Regions from separate parts of the Clostridium amazonense genome, predicted to be linked through region 1. Evidence: a T-box and tRNA genes for the amino acid it is inferred to sense, from the RefSeq annotation. Region 1 holds a T-box; the other holds one or more tRNA genes.
The links. A T-box is a leader RNA that pairs with one kind of tRNA and senses whether it is charged. The one in region 1 lies ahead of thrS (threonine--tRNA ligase), so its partner is inferred to be a tRNA-Thr.
Positions count from the first base shown of each region.

Region 2: it encodes a tRNA-Thr, which carries the amino acid that the T-box ahead of thrS (threonine--tRNA ligase) is inferred to sense. The anticodon was not compared.

Region 1 covers NZ_JBWKMH010000010.1:151,791-161,000, reverse strand. The annotation lists gene AC07E4_RS05185 (phosphatase PAP2 family protein) at 1-167, opposite strand, end outside; gene AC07E4_RS05180 (SH3 domain-containing protein) at 259-1,566, opposite strand; T-box leader at 1,787-1,992, shown strand; gene thrS (threonine--tRNA ligase) at 2,117-4,054, shown strand; gene AC07E4_RS05170 (methyl-accepting chemotaxis protein) at 4,101-5,885, opposite strand; gene AC07E4_RS05165 (Sapep family Mn(2+)-dependent dipeptidase) at 6,202-7,632, shown strand; gene AC07E4_RS05160 (L-cysteine desulfidase family protein) at 7,837-9,123, opposite strand.
Region 2 covers NZ_JBWKMH010000010.1:20,396-29,605, reverse strand. The annotation lists gene rpmC (50S ribosomal protein L29) at 1-18, opposite strand, end outside; gene rplP (50S ribosomal protein L16) at 8-451, opposite strand; gene rpsC (30S ribosomal protein S3) at 478-1,143, opposite strand; gene rplV (50S ribosomal protein L22) at 1,160-1,495, opposite strand; gene rpsS (30S ribosomal protein S19) at 1,518-1,799, opposite strand; gene rplB (50S ribosomal protein L2) at 1,865-2,698, opposite strand; gene rplW (50S ribosomal protein L23) at 2,755-3,051, opposite strand; gene rplD (50S ribosomal protein L4) at 3,051-3,671, opposite strand; gene rplC (50S ribosomal protein L3) at 3,689-4,315, opposite strand; gene rpsJ (30S ribosomal protein S10) at 4,422-4,730, opposite strand; gene tuf (elongation factor Tu) at 5,145-6,338, opposite strand; tRNA gene AC07E4_RS04475 (tRNA-Thr) at 6,420-6,495, opposite strand; gene sigH (RNA polymerase sporulation sigma factor SigH) at 6,586-7,236, opposite strand; gene AC07E4_RS04465 (NYN domain-containing protein) at 7,302-7,811, opposite strand; gene rlmB (23S rRNA (guanosine(2251)-2'-O)-methyltransferase RlmB) at 7,827-8,627, opposite strand; gene thyX (FAD-dependent thymidylate synthase) at 8,646-9,210, opposite strand, start outside.

The DNA.
Region 1 (9,210 bases):
CTGTCTTTAGATTTTAAAAGCATTAATCCCGAAATAAGAACCCATATAAAACCACCATCACCCAAATGAGTTATCATTGGCATAGTATAATTAAATATAGGATTACTTAGTTTTTTATGAACAAAATCTATTATTGCTTTATCAATAGAATGTATAGTATCAATCATTTTTTTCTCCTATGTTTGTACATTTTTTCAAAATTAAAATCCTCTTTTGTTTGTTTATTATATCAAAAGAATTTTTACTTTTCTAGAAATTTTATTTAAATATCTTTATTGTTTTTATTTTTCTTATATAGTTTTCCCCATCCGTTGTATAAGTTATACTCATAGGACTTATTGTAACACCATTAGCTTTTATATACTTTAAGTCTCCTTCCTTTTTGTCACATATCCTAGATATATAAAAACCTACTGTATCATGTATTATATAATACTCATTTTCATATTTTCCTAAATAAATCATTACATGTCCATTCATGTATAATATAGATGACGGTAAAGCACTATCAAGTATTTTTTTCTTATCTTCAAATTCTCTATTTTCTAAACTCAAAGCTTCACCAAAACTTCTATTCTCTTGTTCTCCAGTATTTCTCGGTATATATACTCCCATAGTTTTTAGTACATCTAAAACAAAACTAGAACAATCTCTAGCAAAGAATTCTCCACCCCATCCATATCTCTCACCTAAACATTTAAATGCTTGTTTTATAATATTTTTTGAATTATATGGTAAGAATCCAACACTTACATCTTCACTTCTTGGAATAACAATTTCCTTAAACTCTAAACTTTGATCTAGTTCTGATTTAATTGGAAATAAAGCTACATATCCAGTGGTAGTATCCATGTCATAAATAGTTTCTTTATTCCTTAAAAGTTTCATCTTTACTCCCATATCAATGGATATTAGTGATACTCTCTTTTCCAAAGGATTATATCCTGTTGTAATTCTTTTACCTGTAACTATTATAAAATCTTTTGAATTACAATAATCTTCAATTTCATCTTTTTTTCCTAATGCAACATATTCTTTTTTTACCCATCCCATGCAATTATATGTCTCTATAAATATCCATTTTTCATCTAAACTTTCATGTAAAACAGTACATGGTTCACAAACATTTATAGCTGATTCCATAAATCTATCTAAAGAGTAGTCATCACAATTTTTAAATATCCTATCTTCTGTAGGATATGATTTTATAATTGTTCTTCTTATGCACATACCATATTGAATTATATTTTTTACATTACTTAAATTTAAATCTCCTTCTAAGTTTTCAAAATAATCTTCTTCTATTTGCCGTCCATTTACATATCTTTTTTCTTCATGTTTCTTGCTTATTGATTTTATTATTTTATCAACATAATATTTATCGTAATTTTTTGTGTTAAAAATATCTCTTATATATCCATATTCAATATTTTTCTTATTAAATTCTAAAATTTCATTCAAACTTGCAATTTCATTTAGATTTAAATTTAAATTCTCTATCCAAAAATTTGAATTTAACATTTCCTCCCTTATCTTAGGAAAAGTATTGTTAAAATAACCTGCCATCCGAACTCCCCCTTATACATCCTATTTTATTATTTTATTTATGTATATATTTTCTCTCTATATACTATATGTTGCAAACTTTTTTTAATATCAATTATAATAATTTTCCTTTGCGTTTTTATCATTTACGTTATATAATGTATTTGTAAATTATGAATTTACAAATTTCTAACATATTTTTAATTAATATTGACATACAATTTGTTAATGTTATAATAATTTAAAAACGTTGATGAGGACAGTAAACTTTATGTACATTTTCAGAGAGAGAATACATTAGCTGTAAGTATTCTTAAATGGAGTTTAGTTGAAAACCACCTCTGAGTGACTCTAATAAAGTCCGGTTAACGCCGTTAAATGTTATTTGAAAGTGGCCTATTCTTAGGCAATTTGGGTGGAACCACGGGTGTAATTCTCGTCCCTTTTTTATATGATTATATAAAAAAGAGACGAGTTTTTTTATATATTTTTATATTTACATATTGATAAATAAATTAATGCTTAAGCATATTTCATTATAATATATCAAAAAGTGAAAGGAGTTTTTTATATGATAAAAGTTACTTTAAAAGATGGATCAATAAAAGAATTTGAAAATCCAATATCAGTTCTAGATGTTGCAAAAAGCATTTCAGAAGGTTTAGCTAGAGTTTCATTGGCTGGAGTAGTTAATGACACCGTTGTAGACTTACGTTATATTATTGACAAAGATTGCACTTTAAGTATTGCAACTTTCGATACTCAAGAAGGAAAGGATGCCTTTAGACATACAACATCTCATATACTTGCACAAGCAGTAAAAAGATTATTTCCTGAAGCTAAACTTGCTATAGGGCCTTCAATAGAAAGTGGCTACTACTATGATTTTGATGTAGAAAGACCATTTACTTTTGAAGATTTAGAAAAAATTGAAGCTGAGATGAAAAAAATAGTTAAAGAGGACTTAAAAATAGAAAGATTTGAACTTCCAAGAGCTGAAGCCTTAAAATTAATGGAAGAACAAGGTGAACCTTATAAAGTTGAGTTAATTAACGACTTACCAGAAGATGAAATCATTTCTTTCTACAAGCAAGGAGACTTTGTGGATTTATGCGCTGGTCCTCACCTTATGTCAACAAAACCAATTAAAGCATTCAAATTAACAAAAATAGCTGGTGCTTATTGGAGAGGTAATGAAAAGAACAAGATGCTTTCTCGTATTTACGGATCATCTTTCACTAAAAAAGCTGACTTAGATGCTTACTTAGAAGCTCTTGAAGAAGCTAAAAAGAGAGATCACAACAAATTAGGTAGAGAATTAGAGTTATTCACAACTGCTGAACCTGTTGGTCAAGGATTACCTATATTATTACCAAAAGGTGCTAGAATTGTTCAAACTCTTCAAAGATTTGTTGAGGACGAAGAAGAAAGAAGAGGTTACTTATTAACTAAAACACCTCTTATGGCAAAGAGTGATTTATATAAAATCTCTGGACACTGGGATCACTATAAAGATGGAATGTTTGTTCTTGGTGATGAAGAACATGATGAAGAAGTTTTTGCATTACGTCCAATGACTTGTCCATTCCAATTCATGGCTTACAAAGCTAAGAAAAGAAGCTATAGAGATTTACCATTAAGATATGGCGAAACTTCAACATTATTCAGAAATGAATCTTCTGGTGAAATGCATGGTCTTATCCGTGTAAGACAATTCACTATTTCTGAGGGTCACTTAATCGTTAGACCTGACCAATTAGAAGAAGAATTTAAAGGTGTTGTTGATTTAATAAACTTTATGATGGATACATTAGGTATTAGAGAAGATATAAGCTATAGATTCTCTAAATGGGATCCAAACAATAAAGCTAAATATATAGATAAACCTAAAGAGTGGGAAGAAACTCAAGATAAAATGAGAGAAATTCTTAATCACCTTGGAATAGATTATACTGAAGCTGAAGGCGAAGCAGCATTCTATGGTCCAAAATTAGACTTACAGTTTAAGAACGTTCATGGAAAAGAAGATACTATAATCACAGTTCAAATCGACTTCTCTCTAGCTGAAAGATTTGGAATGACTTATATAGATAAAGATGGAAAAGAAAAATATCCATATGTAATCCATAGAACATCACTTGGTTGCTATGAGAGAACTTTAGCTATGCTTATAGAAAAATATGCTGGAGCATTCCCAACTTGGCTTGCACCAGTTCAAGCTAAAATTCTTCCAATCTCTGAAAAATATCACGATTATGCAGAAGAAGTTTCTAAAGCTCTTCAAAATAGAGGTATAAAAGTAGAAACTGACTATAGAGCTGAAAAAATAGGATACAAAATAAGAGAAGCTCGTAATGAAAGAGCTCCTTACATCCTAGTAGTTGGAGAAAAAGAAGCTGAAAACAGAGAAGTTGCTGTAAGAAGCAGAAAAAATGGAGATGAAGGTGCTGTAGCTCTAGATTCATTCATTGAAAGAATAGTAAAAGAAATAGAGACTAAAGAAAAATAGTTTTATACAAAAAAATTAACTACTATATACATAGTAGTTAATTTTTTTATATTTTAAATTTAGAAATATTTTCTTTTAAATTATTTGCACTTTGTTTAACATTTTGTGTTTCATCTTTTACTTGATTTGCTCTATCCTTTATTTGTGAAACTTTATCAGCAATGCTACTTGCCCCTATAGCACCTTCATTATTAGCTTTAGATATTTCATTAATTGATTCAGATACTGTTTTCATTGATACTGATAATTCTCTAGATATACTATTTAAATCTTCCACAAAGTTATGTATATAACTTGCATCACTATCATAAGTTTCTCCTACTGTTATTGTTTCTTTATAACTATCTACAACTTTTGTTTCAATGTATTCTAATGTTTGTGTTGATGTATCCTTTAGATTATTTACTGCTTCAAATATAACTAATATTGTATGCTGAATTTCATCTACAGTTTCTTTTGATTGCTCTGCTAATTTTCTTATTTCTTCTGCAACTACTGAAAATCCTTTACCCTCTTCACCAGCTCTTGCTGCTTCAATTGATGCATTTAATGCTAAAAGATTAGTTTGTGCTGAAATTTTTGAAATTGCATCAGCTAACGTTTTAATTTTTTCTACTTCTTTTATCTTTTCTAATGCTATATCCATTTGATTTTTGATTTTAATTCTAGTTTCATTTGCATCATTTTGTAAACTTATAGATGTTTCCTTTAATGAAATTGCTTTTTTACTTATTTCATTAGCTGAAACCACACCCTCTTGTGATTTATTTGATACATCTTGAACTTTAACTTCAATTTCTTCTGAAACACTGCTTATCTGTTCTGTAGATACTGCAGTTTCCTCCATTCCAGCAGACAATTCTTCAATAATTGAATATATCTCTTTAATTTCAGAATTTAGAAAAGACATATCTTCATTAACACTATTTACACTTTTCTGAACACTTTCAGATTCCAAAATAACTCCATTTATAAATTCTCTAACCTGAACTGACATCTCATTTAACGTTTTAGCTAATAATCCAATTTCATCTCTAGAGTTAACTTTAACTTCCTGCATTATAATTTGTCCATTTTCATCTTTCTTAAATGCATTTACAAGTTTTACTATTGGATTTGATATTTTATCACTTAAAACTAATGAAATTACACTAACTACACTTAATGCCACAATCATAAATATTACTGTAGCTGTAATGTTTCTTTTTAAGTTGTTATCTAACTCAGCCTTTTTAGTTATAACTTGTTCATCTATATTGTCCACATAATTTCCAGTACTTACAACCCAGTTCCATGGTTCAAATAGTTTTGAATATGCTCTTTTGGGACTCAATTTATTACTTTCTACGTCTTGTGGTTTAGCCCACATAAAATCTGTAAATCCTGAATCCGTATTATTTTTAGCCGCTTGTATAAGTTCTTTTATAATTTCTACACCATTAGGATCTTTTTCATTTATTCTATTCTTACCTTCATCTTTTGCTATCATTGGATGAGCTACAAGTATTCCATCAGTAGTGTCTATCCAAAAATACCCATCAACATCATATCTTAAAGATTTAACCATATTCTTAGCTTCTTCTTTAGCTTGATTTTCATTTAGTTTTCCAGCTTTATAAAAATCATAATATGTATTTAAAACCGTTATAGATGTTTCTACCTCATTTTTTATCATTTCATCATATTGATCAAATAAAACTTTTTCAAAATTTGATATCTCATTTTTATTCAGTCTAACAAGATTTTTAATATTATAACTTCCTGTAAGCATAATTAGCACTAAAGATGTTATTAGAAATGTAAATAAAATCTTGTGCCTTAGTTTTTTCATAGCACTCCTCCTATATATTTTTTTAACTCTATGGAATAAGTGTAAAATATATACATATATAAAGCAACAATTCTTATACTACATTTTATGTGAAATATATTAATTTATTAACAAATTATACTTTTTTAAAATATTATTAAATATGAATCAAAATAATTACAAATACTACGTAAACACATTCTTTGAATGAGTTATGTAATACTTCAAATATTATACTGAATTTTAATTATATTGTACAAAATTAAAAATAATGTTACAATTACACTTATAGATATACATTTTTATTATCTAAAAGTTTTTACTCAAGGAGGCACTTATGAATAATATTGTAATAGAAAACATAAAAAAATATTTAGAAGAAAACAAAGCTAACATCGTAGCAGATATAAAAGATTTAGTTAAGGTACCTAGCGTTTCAGAAGATTTACCTAAAGTAAAAGAATGTTTAAGATTATTAATTTCTAAAGCTGAAAAAATGGGTTTTAATGCTCATTCTGTATTAGATGATTCAATTGGAATAATTGAAATGGGCGAAGGAACTGAAACAATTGGAGTTTTAACTCACATTGATGTAGTTCCTGTAGATGATCCTGAAAAATGGAACACCGAACCATTTGATGTAGTTGAAAAAGATGGCGTTTTATTTGGACGTGGAGTTTTAGATGATAAGGGTTGTATAGTTTCTTCTCTTTATGCAATGCAAGCATTAAAAGAACTTAACTTACCTATAAATAAAAAAATTCAACTTATTGTTGGTACTCAAGAAGAAGTTGAATGGACTGATATGAATCAATATATAAAAGAATTTAAACTTCCTGACTATGGATTTACTCCAGATGGACAGTTTCCTATATGCAATAAAGAAAAAGGTTATGCTGATATAGCATTTAAATTTACATCTTCTAATAATCAAGATGGTGAATTTGAAGTAATTAATTTTTCAAGCGGTAATGCAACAAACTCTGTACCAGCTGTAGCAGTTGCTAAGTTAAAAGGAGATGTTGAAAAACTTCAAACTATTCTAGATGCATATTTAAAAGAAAATACTGATTCTAAAATCACAATAAATAAAAATGAAGACATACTAATAGTTACAGCTGAAGGTGTTTCTGGACACTCTGCATTCCCTCACCTTAGTGTAAACCCAATTGTTATGCTTGGTAAATTCTTAAACACATTAACATTTAAAGGAAATGCTAAAAGCAACGCAATTAAATTTGTAGCAGAAAATTGTTATGACTACTTCGGAAAAGGCTTAGGTGTGTATAGTGAAAGTGAATATTTCGAAGGTGAATACATGCACAGAAACGTAATTTCACCTACAGTAGTTAAAGATGACGCTTCTGATTGTACAGTTATATTAAATATGAGACCTGTATATGGTACAACTCTTGAAGGCTTAGAAGAAACTTTTGCAAAAGTTTCAGCTGAAAGTAAATCTAAATATGAGATATTAGATTTCTTAGCTCCTATATTTGTTAGTAAGGAAAAGCCTTTCCTTCAAATAATGGCAGATACTTATGATGAATTAAGTGATGGATTAAAAAATGATTTCACTTTAGGACATGGAACTTCATATGCAAAAGCAATGCCTAACACAGTTGCATGGGGTCCAGTTTTCTATGATGAAGATGAGTGTTGTCACGTAGCAAATGAATATATATCATTAGAAAAATTATTAAGAGCTACTCATATCTATTCTGTAGCACTAGCTAGAATGGTAGAATCTAAAGATTCTTTAATATAATTTTTTAGAGATTAATATTTTTTAATATTAATCTCTTTTTTTATTTAAAAATTTTTCTATTATATGTATATAAAAAAACTCTTTTGGTTATACTTCTTAATGTATTCTAATCACCCAAACCCTTAATTTTTTTATTCCCCTCAGAATAAGAATAAAAATCCGTAGAAATATTAATATATTTCTACGGATTTTCTAATATATAAATTATTTACAAATCATTATATCTAAAATTACATTATCGCAATTTGTCATACCATTATTAGCTATAGTTGCTAAGTTTCTTATTGAATCATCAGCTTCTTTGCTAACTATTCCATCTTTATCTGAAATTTCTATTCCATGAGCTGCTAATATTGCTGATTTTACTGAAGAACTAACAGCTGTTGATAATTTTAATGCACAACCTGGTTTTGCACCATCACAAATCATACCAGATACATCACCTATCATATTCTTAATTGTATAACATACATTTTCTAATTTTCCGCCCATCATGTATGTCATTGCTGAACTTGCTCCTATTGATGCTGCAACACCACATCCACAAAGTGCTGATAATCTTCCTAAAAAGCTCTTTATATAGTAAGTTGTTAAGTGACTTATTGCAAGTGCTCTTGCTAAAGTTTCATCACTACACTCTAATTTTTTACTAACAGCAACTACTGGTAATATTGCTGTTAATCCTTGGTTTCCACTTCCAGCACTACTCATAACTGGTAATGGACATCCAGACATTCTAGCATCTGATCCTGCAGCTGTAAATGCCATAGTAAATGACATTATATCATCACTTAATATACCTTTATCTATTTGCTCCATAAGAGTTTTTCCTATTTTTAGTCCATACTCTTTTTTTAATCCTTCTTCAGCAACTTTGCTATTCATTTCAGCTCCATCTAATAAGAATTTTATATCTTCAAATGGAACAGTTGTTGCATATTCATATATTTTTGCTACTGAAAGTTCTAATTTTTTCTTATTATTTTTAGAATCTTCAGTTGGAGCATCTAGTGTATCTTCATTAGCATATATAATTTCACCATTAACTTCTACTAATGTTATATTTGTGTGTTTGTATTTTATAACAACTCTAGCTTTTTCATCTCCGCTTATACAAATTGCTTCTATGTACAGCTTTTCTGTTCTATCAGCTTTTTGAACTGAAACTTTTTTGTCAGCAACCATTTTTTTAGCTTTTGCTACGTCCTCTTGATTGCAATCTCTTAAAACTTCTAATTTTAAGTCGGCATTTCCTGCAACTGCACCTAATGCTGCTGCTATATCTATTCCGTTTGCACCAGTTCCAGGAATTCCTACTGACATAGCATTTTTAATAATATTTGTACTTAAAAATAACTCTATCTTTTCAACTCCATTTTTTAAGTAACTCGCGCCCTTAGCAGTAGCCATTGCTATTGCTATGGGCTCAGTACAGCCTAGTGCTGGTACAACTTCTACTTTTAATAATTCTGTAATTTCATTATAATTCATTGTAAATTCCCCCTACATTTTGTAGATTTTTTTGTTTATAAATTTATATTAAATTTCAAAACATTCATAATTTGTACTAATTTATAT
Region 2 (9,210 bases), 130 kb from region 1:
TAATTCATTAGCCTTCATTGATTTCACCACCCATTTCCTCAAAATCTTTTCTTGTTACAAATTTAGTTTTTACTGGTAATTTGTGTGATGCAAGTCTCATTGCTTCTCTTGCAGCCTCTTCAGAAACTCCAGCTATTTCAAATAACACTCTGCCTGGTTTTACTACTGCTACCCAGTACTCTGGTGATCCTTTACCAGAACCCATACGTGTTTCAGCAGGTTTCTCAGTTACAGGTTTGTCAGGGAAGATTTTTATCCAAACCTTTCCTCCTCTTCTTACGTATCTATTGATAGCTATTCTGGCAGACTCAATTTGATTGCTTGTTATCCAACCACATTCAGTTGCTTGTAAAGCATAATCTCCGTAAGCAATGAAGTTACCTCTTGTAGCTTTTCCCTTCATTCTACCACGTTGAACCTTACGATGTTTAACTCTTTTAGGCATTAACATGTCATATTCCTCCTTCCTGAACGTTATTAAGCGTTAACTTCTTCCTTCTCTACTTTTTTTGTTGGAAGAACTTCTCCTTTATAAACCCAAACTTTAACTCCGATTTTTCCGTATGTTGTATCTGCTTCAGCAAATCCATAATCGATATCAGCTCTTAAAGTTTGTAGTGGAATTGTTCCTTCATGATATTGCTCTGTTCTAGCGATATCAGCTCCACCTAGTCTTCCAGAACAAGCTGTTTTAACTCCCTTAACATTTAATTTCATAGCTCTTTGAATTGTTTGTTTCATAGCTCTTCTGAAAGATATTCTCTTTTCTAGTTGAGCAGCTACGTTTTCAGCCATTAATTGAGCGTTACATTCTGGTGACTTAACTTCAACGATGTTGATTAACACATTGTTTGTTACAACAAGGTTTTTAAGTCCTTTTTTTAATTCTTCTATACCTTGACCGCCTTTTCCTATAACCATACCTGGTTTAGCAGTATGTATATTTATTTTAACTCTTTTTGCAGCTCTTTCAATTTCTATTTTAGAAATTCCAGCAGTAAAAAGTTTTTTCTTAAGATATTCTCTTATTTGATTATCTTCAACTAAATTGTCAGCAAACTTAGTTCCTTCAGCGAACCATTTAGCGTTCCAATCTTTGATTACACCAACTCTTAAGCCGTGTGGATGTACTTTTTGTCCCACTATATATCCCTCCTTCTTATTCTCTTTCTTTAACTACTAGAGTTATATGGCTAGTTTTCTTGTTTATTCTAAATGCTCTTCCTTGTGCATGTGGTCTGAATCTTTTTAAAGTTGGACCTTGACCAGTGTGAGCATTAGCAACATATAGTCTATTTCTATCTAAACTTAAATTGTTTTCTGCGTTTGCTACTGCTGATTTTAAAACTTTGTATACAACTTCAGCAGCATCTTTTGGAGTATATTGTAATATAGCAAAAGCTTCATTTACATTTTTTCCTCTTATTAAATCAAGAACTATTCCAATTTTCATTGGAGACATTCTTACATATTTAGCTATAGCTTTAGCTTCCATTTCTGTGTCCTCCTTTCTCGAACTATCTTACTTTACTTGATTTTGTTTTATCAATATGACCTTTGAAAGTTCTAGTTAAAGCGAATTCTCCTAATTTGTGTCCCACCATATCTTCTTGAACATATACTGGAACATGTTTTCTTCCGTCATGAACCGCGATAGTGTGGCCTATCATTTGAGGGAAGATTGTTGAACTTCTTGACCAAGTTTTAACAACTTTCTTTTCTCCGTTTTGGTTCATTTCTTCAATTTTCTTTAATAATGACTCTTTTATATAAGGTCCTTTTTTAATAGATCTGCCCATTTATAAAGTCCTCCCTTCATATAACATACTCGTAACTTAGAAGAGAATAAAATATTCTCTCCCTATTACTTACCGTTTCTTCTCTTAACAATAAACTTATCAGAGTATTTTTTAGTTTTTCTTGTTTTATATCCAAGAGCTGGTTTACCCCATGGTGTCATTGGATTTGCGTGTCCTACTGGACATTTACCTTCTCCACCACCGTGTGGGTGATCGTTAGGGTTCATTACAGATCCTCTTACTGTTGGTCTGATTCCCATGTGTCTTTTTCTACCAGCTTTACCTATCTTAACTATTTCGTTAGTTAAGTTAGAAACTGTTCCAATTGTAGCTCTGCAGTTAACTCTTACGTATCTAACTTCTCCACTTGGAAGTCTTACTTGAGCATATTCGCCTTCTTTAGCCATTAATTGAGCTGAAGAACCTGCTGATCTTACTAATTGTGCTCCTTTTCCTATTTGTAATTCTATGTTGTGAATTACTGTACCAACTGGTATGTTAGCTATAGGTAAAGTGTTACCAACTTTGATATCCGCTTCTGGTCCAGATACTATTGTATCTCCAACTTTTAATCCAACTGGAGCGATTATGTATCTCTTCTCTCCATCTGCATATACAACTAATGCTATATAAGCTGTTCTGTTTGGATCGTACTCAATTGATAAAACCTTAGCTGGGATATTATCTTTATTTCTTTTAAAGTCGATTAATCTGTATTTTTGTTTTGCTCCACCACCGTGGTGACGAACAGTTATTTTACCTTGTGCATTTCTACCACCGTTTTTCTTTTTGCTTACAAGAAGTGACTTTTCTGGCACATTTGTAGTTATTTCTTCAAATGTTGACATTGTCATATTTCTTCTTGAAGGAGTGGTAGGGTTAAATTTCTTAACTGCCATTAGGTTTCCCTCCTTTTTTATCGCTTATCTGGTATCATACCAATAAATGCTTTTAATTACATTCCTTCAAAGAATTCTATAGTCTTACTATCTTCTGCTAGTGTAACTATTGCTTTTTTGAAGTCAGCTCTCTTACCAACATGTACTCCAACTCTCTTAGTTTTTCCTAAGTTTCTTATTGTAGCTACATTGTCAACTTTTACTCCTGCAAAAACTTCTTCTATAGCTTTTTTGATTTGGAATTTGTTAGCGTGTATGTCAACGATGAAAGTGTATTTTCTGTCAGCCATTGCTGCCATACTTTTTTCAGTTATAACAGGTTTTCTGATTATATCATGGCTAGTCATTTTCATTATGCATACACCTCCTCAATCTTAGATACAGCATCTTTAGTTACCATGAATGTTTCATATTTTAATATGTCATAAACATTTATGTTGTTTACTGGTAACACAGCTACCCCTGGTATATTTCTAGCTGATTTGTAAACATTGTTTTCAGTATCAGCTACTACTATTAAAGTCTTTTTAGCTTCAAATGCATTTAAAACTTTGATCATCTCTTTAGTTTTTGGTGCATCAAATGCTAAACTTTCTAATACTATCATTTCATTTTCAGCAACTTTTGAAGATAAAGCTGATTTCATAGCTGTTCTTCTCATGCTTTTTGGAATTGATACTCTGTAAGATCTTGGTTTTGGTGCAAATACGATACCACCATGTATCCATTGTGGAGCTCTTATTGAACCTTGTCTTGCTCTACCAGTTCCTTTTTGTCTCCAAGGTTTGATTCCTCCGCCTCTAACTTCTGCTCTAGTTTTAGCGCTTTGAGTTCCTTGTCTTTTATTAGCTAATTGAGCTAATACTACTTGGTGCATTGATTCTGCGCTTATTTCAGCAGCAAATACACTTTCATTTAATTGGATATCTCCAACTTCTTTTCCTTCTTTATTAAAAACTTTTATTGTAGGCATTCTGCATCCTCCTTTCCTTAAGCTTTAACAGCGTCTCTTATTACTACAAGACCTTTGTTTGGTCCTGGTATTCCGCCTTTTATTAAGATTATGTTTTTCTCAGGTATTACTCTTACTACTTCTAAGTTTAATACTGTTGTGTTAACACTACCCATATGTCCAGGCATTTTTTTGTTTTTGAATGTTCTTGAAGGATCTGATGATGCTCCCATTGAACCTACTGCTCTGTGGAATTTAGAACCGTGGCTCATTGGTCCTCTGTGGAAGTTCCATCTTTTGATTACGCCTTGGAATCCTTTTCCTTTAGATACTCCAGAAACATCTATTTTGTCTCCTGCTGCAAAAACGTCAGCTTTTATTTCAGCTCCAACTTCTAAGTTAGAATCTTCTAATTTAAATTCTTTTATATGTCTTTTAACAGCAACTCCAGCTTTGTCAAATTGACCTTTTGTTGGCTTGTTAACTAATTTTTCTCTTATATCTCCAAAAGCAACCTTAACTGCTTCATATCCGTCAGTTTCTACTGTTTTCTTTTGAATTACTACGCATGGACCAGCTTCTACAACTGTTACTGGAACTACTTTTCTATTTTCATCAAATATTTGAGTCATTCCTAATTTTCTACCCATTATAGCTTTTTTCATTTAATACACCTCCTACTTATTAGCGGACCACATAGTGATCATAATAGTTAGTAATAGTTATCTATTACCCGTACAAATAAAGTGTTTCACAATATGTACGTTTTTACTATAGTTTTATTTCTATGTCTACACCTGCTGGTAAATCTAATCTCATTAAGGCATCAACAGTTTTTGGTGATGGGCTTAATATATCGATTAATCTTTTGTGTGTTCTTATTTCGAACTGTTCTCTAGAATCTTTGTATTTGTGAACTGCTCTTAATACTGTTATTACATCTTTTTCAGTTGGTAGTGGTACTGGACCAGCTACTTTAGCTCCTGTAGATTTAGCAGTTTCAACTATTCTCTCAGCTGATTGATCTAATATTGTGTGATCAAATGCTTTTAATCTGATTCTTATTTTTTGTTTTGACATTGTTTTCCCTCCTTTTCATCGCACGCTATACTTCTTACGCGCAACAGCGGATGTTCTGTAAACTGTACCGGGTGTTGCACCGTCTTTTAGACAATGCCTCGAACAGTAAAACTCCGTCGCCCAATTCATGATCAGGCATGCTCGGTGAAGAATTCCCCGGAAGTCCGGCAACCTCTTACCTCATCGCTGTTACCACTTTGCAACTTCTACATTATATCGTATTTAAGTTGCATTTACAAGTATTTTTTTAAATTTTATTTAATAGTTTTTATTACTAATTTTTAGTATACTAATAATTATTTTTTTTATTAATTAAGGAGAAGGGCGTCCCCTTCTCCTTAAAACCTAGGTATTATATTATCATGTATACACTCTTAAGTCAATTTTTTTTGACTTGAAATTATTGGTGTTATATTACTCTATTATAGAAGTAACAACTCCTGAACCTACTGTTCTTCCACCTTCTCTGATCGCGAATCTTAATCCCTCATCCATTGCTACTTGAGTTATTAATTCAACGTTCATGTCGATGTGATCTCCTGGCATTACCATTTCCATTCCTTCTGGTAATTTGATTGATCCTGTTACGTCAGTTGTTCTGAAGTAGAATTGTGGTCTGTATCCATCGAAGAATGGAGTGTGTCTTCCACCCTCTTCTTTTTTAAGTACGTATACTTGACCTACGAATTTTTTGTGTGGGTGTACTGAACCTGGTTTAGCTAGTACTTGACCTCTTTCGATGTCTGTTCTTTGTATTCCTCTTAATAATGCTCCGATGTTATCTCCAGCTTCTGCTTGATCAAGAAGTTTTCTGAACATCTCTACTCCTGTACATACAGTTTTTCTTTTCTCTTCGCTTAATCCAACGATTTCGATTTCTTCTCCAACTTTTAGAATTCCAGTTTCAACTCTTCCTGTTGCAACTGTTCCTCTTCCTGTTATTGTGAATACGTCCTCTACAGGCATTAAGAATGGTCTATCTGTTGCTCTTTCTGGTGTTGGAATATAGCTATCTATTTCCGCCATTAAGTTCATGATACATTCTGTTGCTGCTTCATCTGTTGGGTTTTCTAATGCTTTTAATGCTGATCCTGTTACTATTGGAATATCATCTCCTGGGAAGTCATATTCGCTTAATAACTCTCTTACTTCCATTTCTACTAATTCTAGTAATTCTGGATCGTCTACCATATCTGCTTTGTTTAAGAATACTACTATGTATTGTACTCCAACTCTTGATGCTAGTAGTATGTGCTCTCTTGTTTGAGGCATTGGACCATCTGCTGCTGATACAACTAAGATAGCTCCATCCATTTGTGCAGCTCCTGTTATCATGTTCTTAACATAGTCTGCGTGTCCTGGACAATCAACGTGTGCATAGTGTCTTGTATCTGTTTCATACTCAACGTGTGATGTATTGATTGTGATTCCTCTTTCTTTTTCTTCTGGTGCTTTATCTATTGCTGAATAATCAAACGCTTCTGCATAACCTTTGTTTGCTAGTACTGTTGTGATTGCAGCTGTTAATGTTGTTTTACCGTGGTCTACGTGTCCTATTGTTCCAATATTAACGTGGGGTTTAGTTCTTTCAAATTTTTCCTTTGCCATTTCTAATTCCTCCTTTTAATCTTTTATTGATAATATTTCTTCTATAAACTCATCCTGGTGTGTTGCTATCCTTAACGAGTTTGGAGCCCATAATCGGGATTGAACCGGTGACCTCCACCTTACCAAGGTGACGCTCTACCTACTGAGCTATATGGGCATTTATTCTTAATATTTTCAATAATTTCTTTTTAAATTTGCTGTATATCAGTTATTGATTATACAATATTCATATGCTGTTGTCAATCAGTCATCTTCTTTTATTCAAACATTTTTCTAACTTTCTTTTTACTCTTTGAAGAGCATTATCTATAGACTTAGCTTGCCTATCTAAATCGCATGCAATTTCTTGATAAGACTTGCCATCCAAGTATGACATTAGAACTTCCATTTCCAACTCTGACAACACTTCGCCTATTTCATTTTCTATATTTTCTATTTCTTCCTTACTTATAACCAATTCTTCTGGATCAGATATTTTAACACCTGAAATTATATCCATAAGTGTTCTTTCTGATTCTTCATCATATATAGGTTTATTTAGAGAGATATATGTGTTTAAAGGTATATGTTTTTGTCTTGTTGCAGTTTTAACCGCCGTTATAATCTGCCTTGTCACACACAATTCAGCAAATGCTTTAAAAGATGATAGTTTATCCTCTCTAAAATCTCTTATAGATTTAAATAGACCAATCATCCCTTCTTGATATATATCTTCCCTATCTGCTCCTATTAAAAAGTATGACTTAGCTTTGCCTCTTACAAAATTTTCATATTTTGATAACAAATACTCCAATGCTTGTTTATCCCCATTTCTAGCTAATTCCACTACTTCTTCATCAGTTTTTCCTGAAAATTGAGATTTAATTCCTTCTTCACAACCCCTTTTCTCCAACAGCATCCCCTCCAAAACAAATATGACCTCAAATTGAATTATACATTATTATCCAGTTGTGTCAAGTTTGATTATTTTCCACGTCTCATCTTCTCAAAAATCTCTAGAATGTCATTATCTAACATATCAGAAAATAAATTTCTATTTTCAGAATAATTTTTTTCATACTTTTTATTAATTTTTTTATCTATGTCAGTTACCTGATGATAGAATTCCAAAGAAGACACTCTATTAGCACCTCTTTGAAATGTAATTTGTTGTTCTATCGAATCAGACGTAACTACATATACTTCAAATTTTTTTCCTATCATATTCACTTTCTTTTCTATATACATATCGGCTGTTTCGCCCTCTTTAGTGAATATTACTGTAACCTTATCTCTTTTTTCTTTTTTCTCACATGCTCCTTTAACTAAATGCGCGTCATAAACAATTTCTATTTTGCACCCACAAAACGCTGCATAATTAAGCATTATATCAAGTAGTTTCGCCCTAGCCGATTCATAGCTATAGTCTTTAATATTTCTAAGTTCTGGCCAACTATTTATTACATTATATCCATCAACAAATATTCTTTTCACGTTTAACAACAAAAACTATTTTAGTTTTTGCTTTAACACCTCGTACATTAACATTCCGCCAGCAACAGAGGCATTTAAAGAAGTTATTTTACCAACCATAGGAATTTTAATTAATACATCACATTTTTCCTTTGTTAATTTTGATATTCCTCTTCCTTCACTACCTATTACTAATGCTACAGCTCCACTAAAATCAACATTGTAACAAACTTCACCTGACATATCTGCACCATAAACCCAAAGGCCTAATTCTTTTAATTCATCTATTGTACTATTTATATTAGTTACTTTTGCAATCCTCATGTGTTCAGTTGCTCCAGCTGAAGTTTTGTAAACCGTTGGTGTTACCCCTACATTTTTCCTCTTAGGTATTATTATACCATGTGCTCCACAAACTTCTGCCGTTCTTATTATTGAACCAAAATTATGAGGATCTTCTATTTCATCTAAAATTATAATAAAAGGCTTTTCATCTTTTGATTTTGCATAATCAATAATATCTTTCACTTCAAAGTAATTATAAGGCGTTACCTTTGCAATTACACCTTGATGAGAACCAGTTAATGACATATCATCAAGTTTTGCTTTTTCTACATTTTTTACAACTATTCCCTTTTCTTTTGCAAGTCCTAATACTACATTTATAGAACCTTTCATTTCTCCCTTAGCAACTAATATTTGCTCTACAGTTCTATCTGATTTTAATGCTTCAATTACAGCATTTCTTCCCTCTATTATATCTTCTCTCATTACATCTTTTACAATTTGCTTTTTTGAAATGTTTTTTTCTATATTTTTTCTTTTTTCTTTACCCATAAGATAACCTCTTTCGTTTTAAAATTTACTGTATTTTTCCTTTATTATTTTTATATTTCCACATGTCATTGTTCCTTCTGGACATGCTCCCTTTAAACAAGATGGCCCAGCATATTTAAATATAGTTGGTGCTACTTTTTTAACTTCTTTAAGCATTAAATCAGCCATTTGTCTTATTTCCCATTGCGCTCTCTCACAACATCTATGTGCAAAAAAGTTCATTAGAGTCCTTGCATTCATAGTAACCATTATTTTAGTTTCACAAGCATTAGGGAATACATACCTTGCATCTTCTATAGCTCTTTTTTCACAATCTCTTTTAAATGCTTTTTTTACTTTTTCATCTATTTCATTTACATTGTTAATATTATTGTCATTCATATAATTTTCAATCTTGTTGTTAAAACTTTCATTAAATAATATTTCTACAATTTTATCATAGTCTTCTTGATCTTTTTTCATTGCCTCAGTAAATATTTTCTTTGCTTCTTCATTATTTTCTATACTAGGAGGTGTTATGTACTCAAATGCATTTAATTTTACATATCTTTGACTTTGCTGAGAATAAGAAGCTAATCTATGT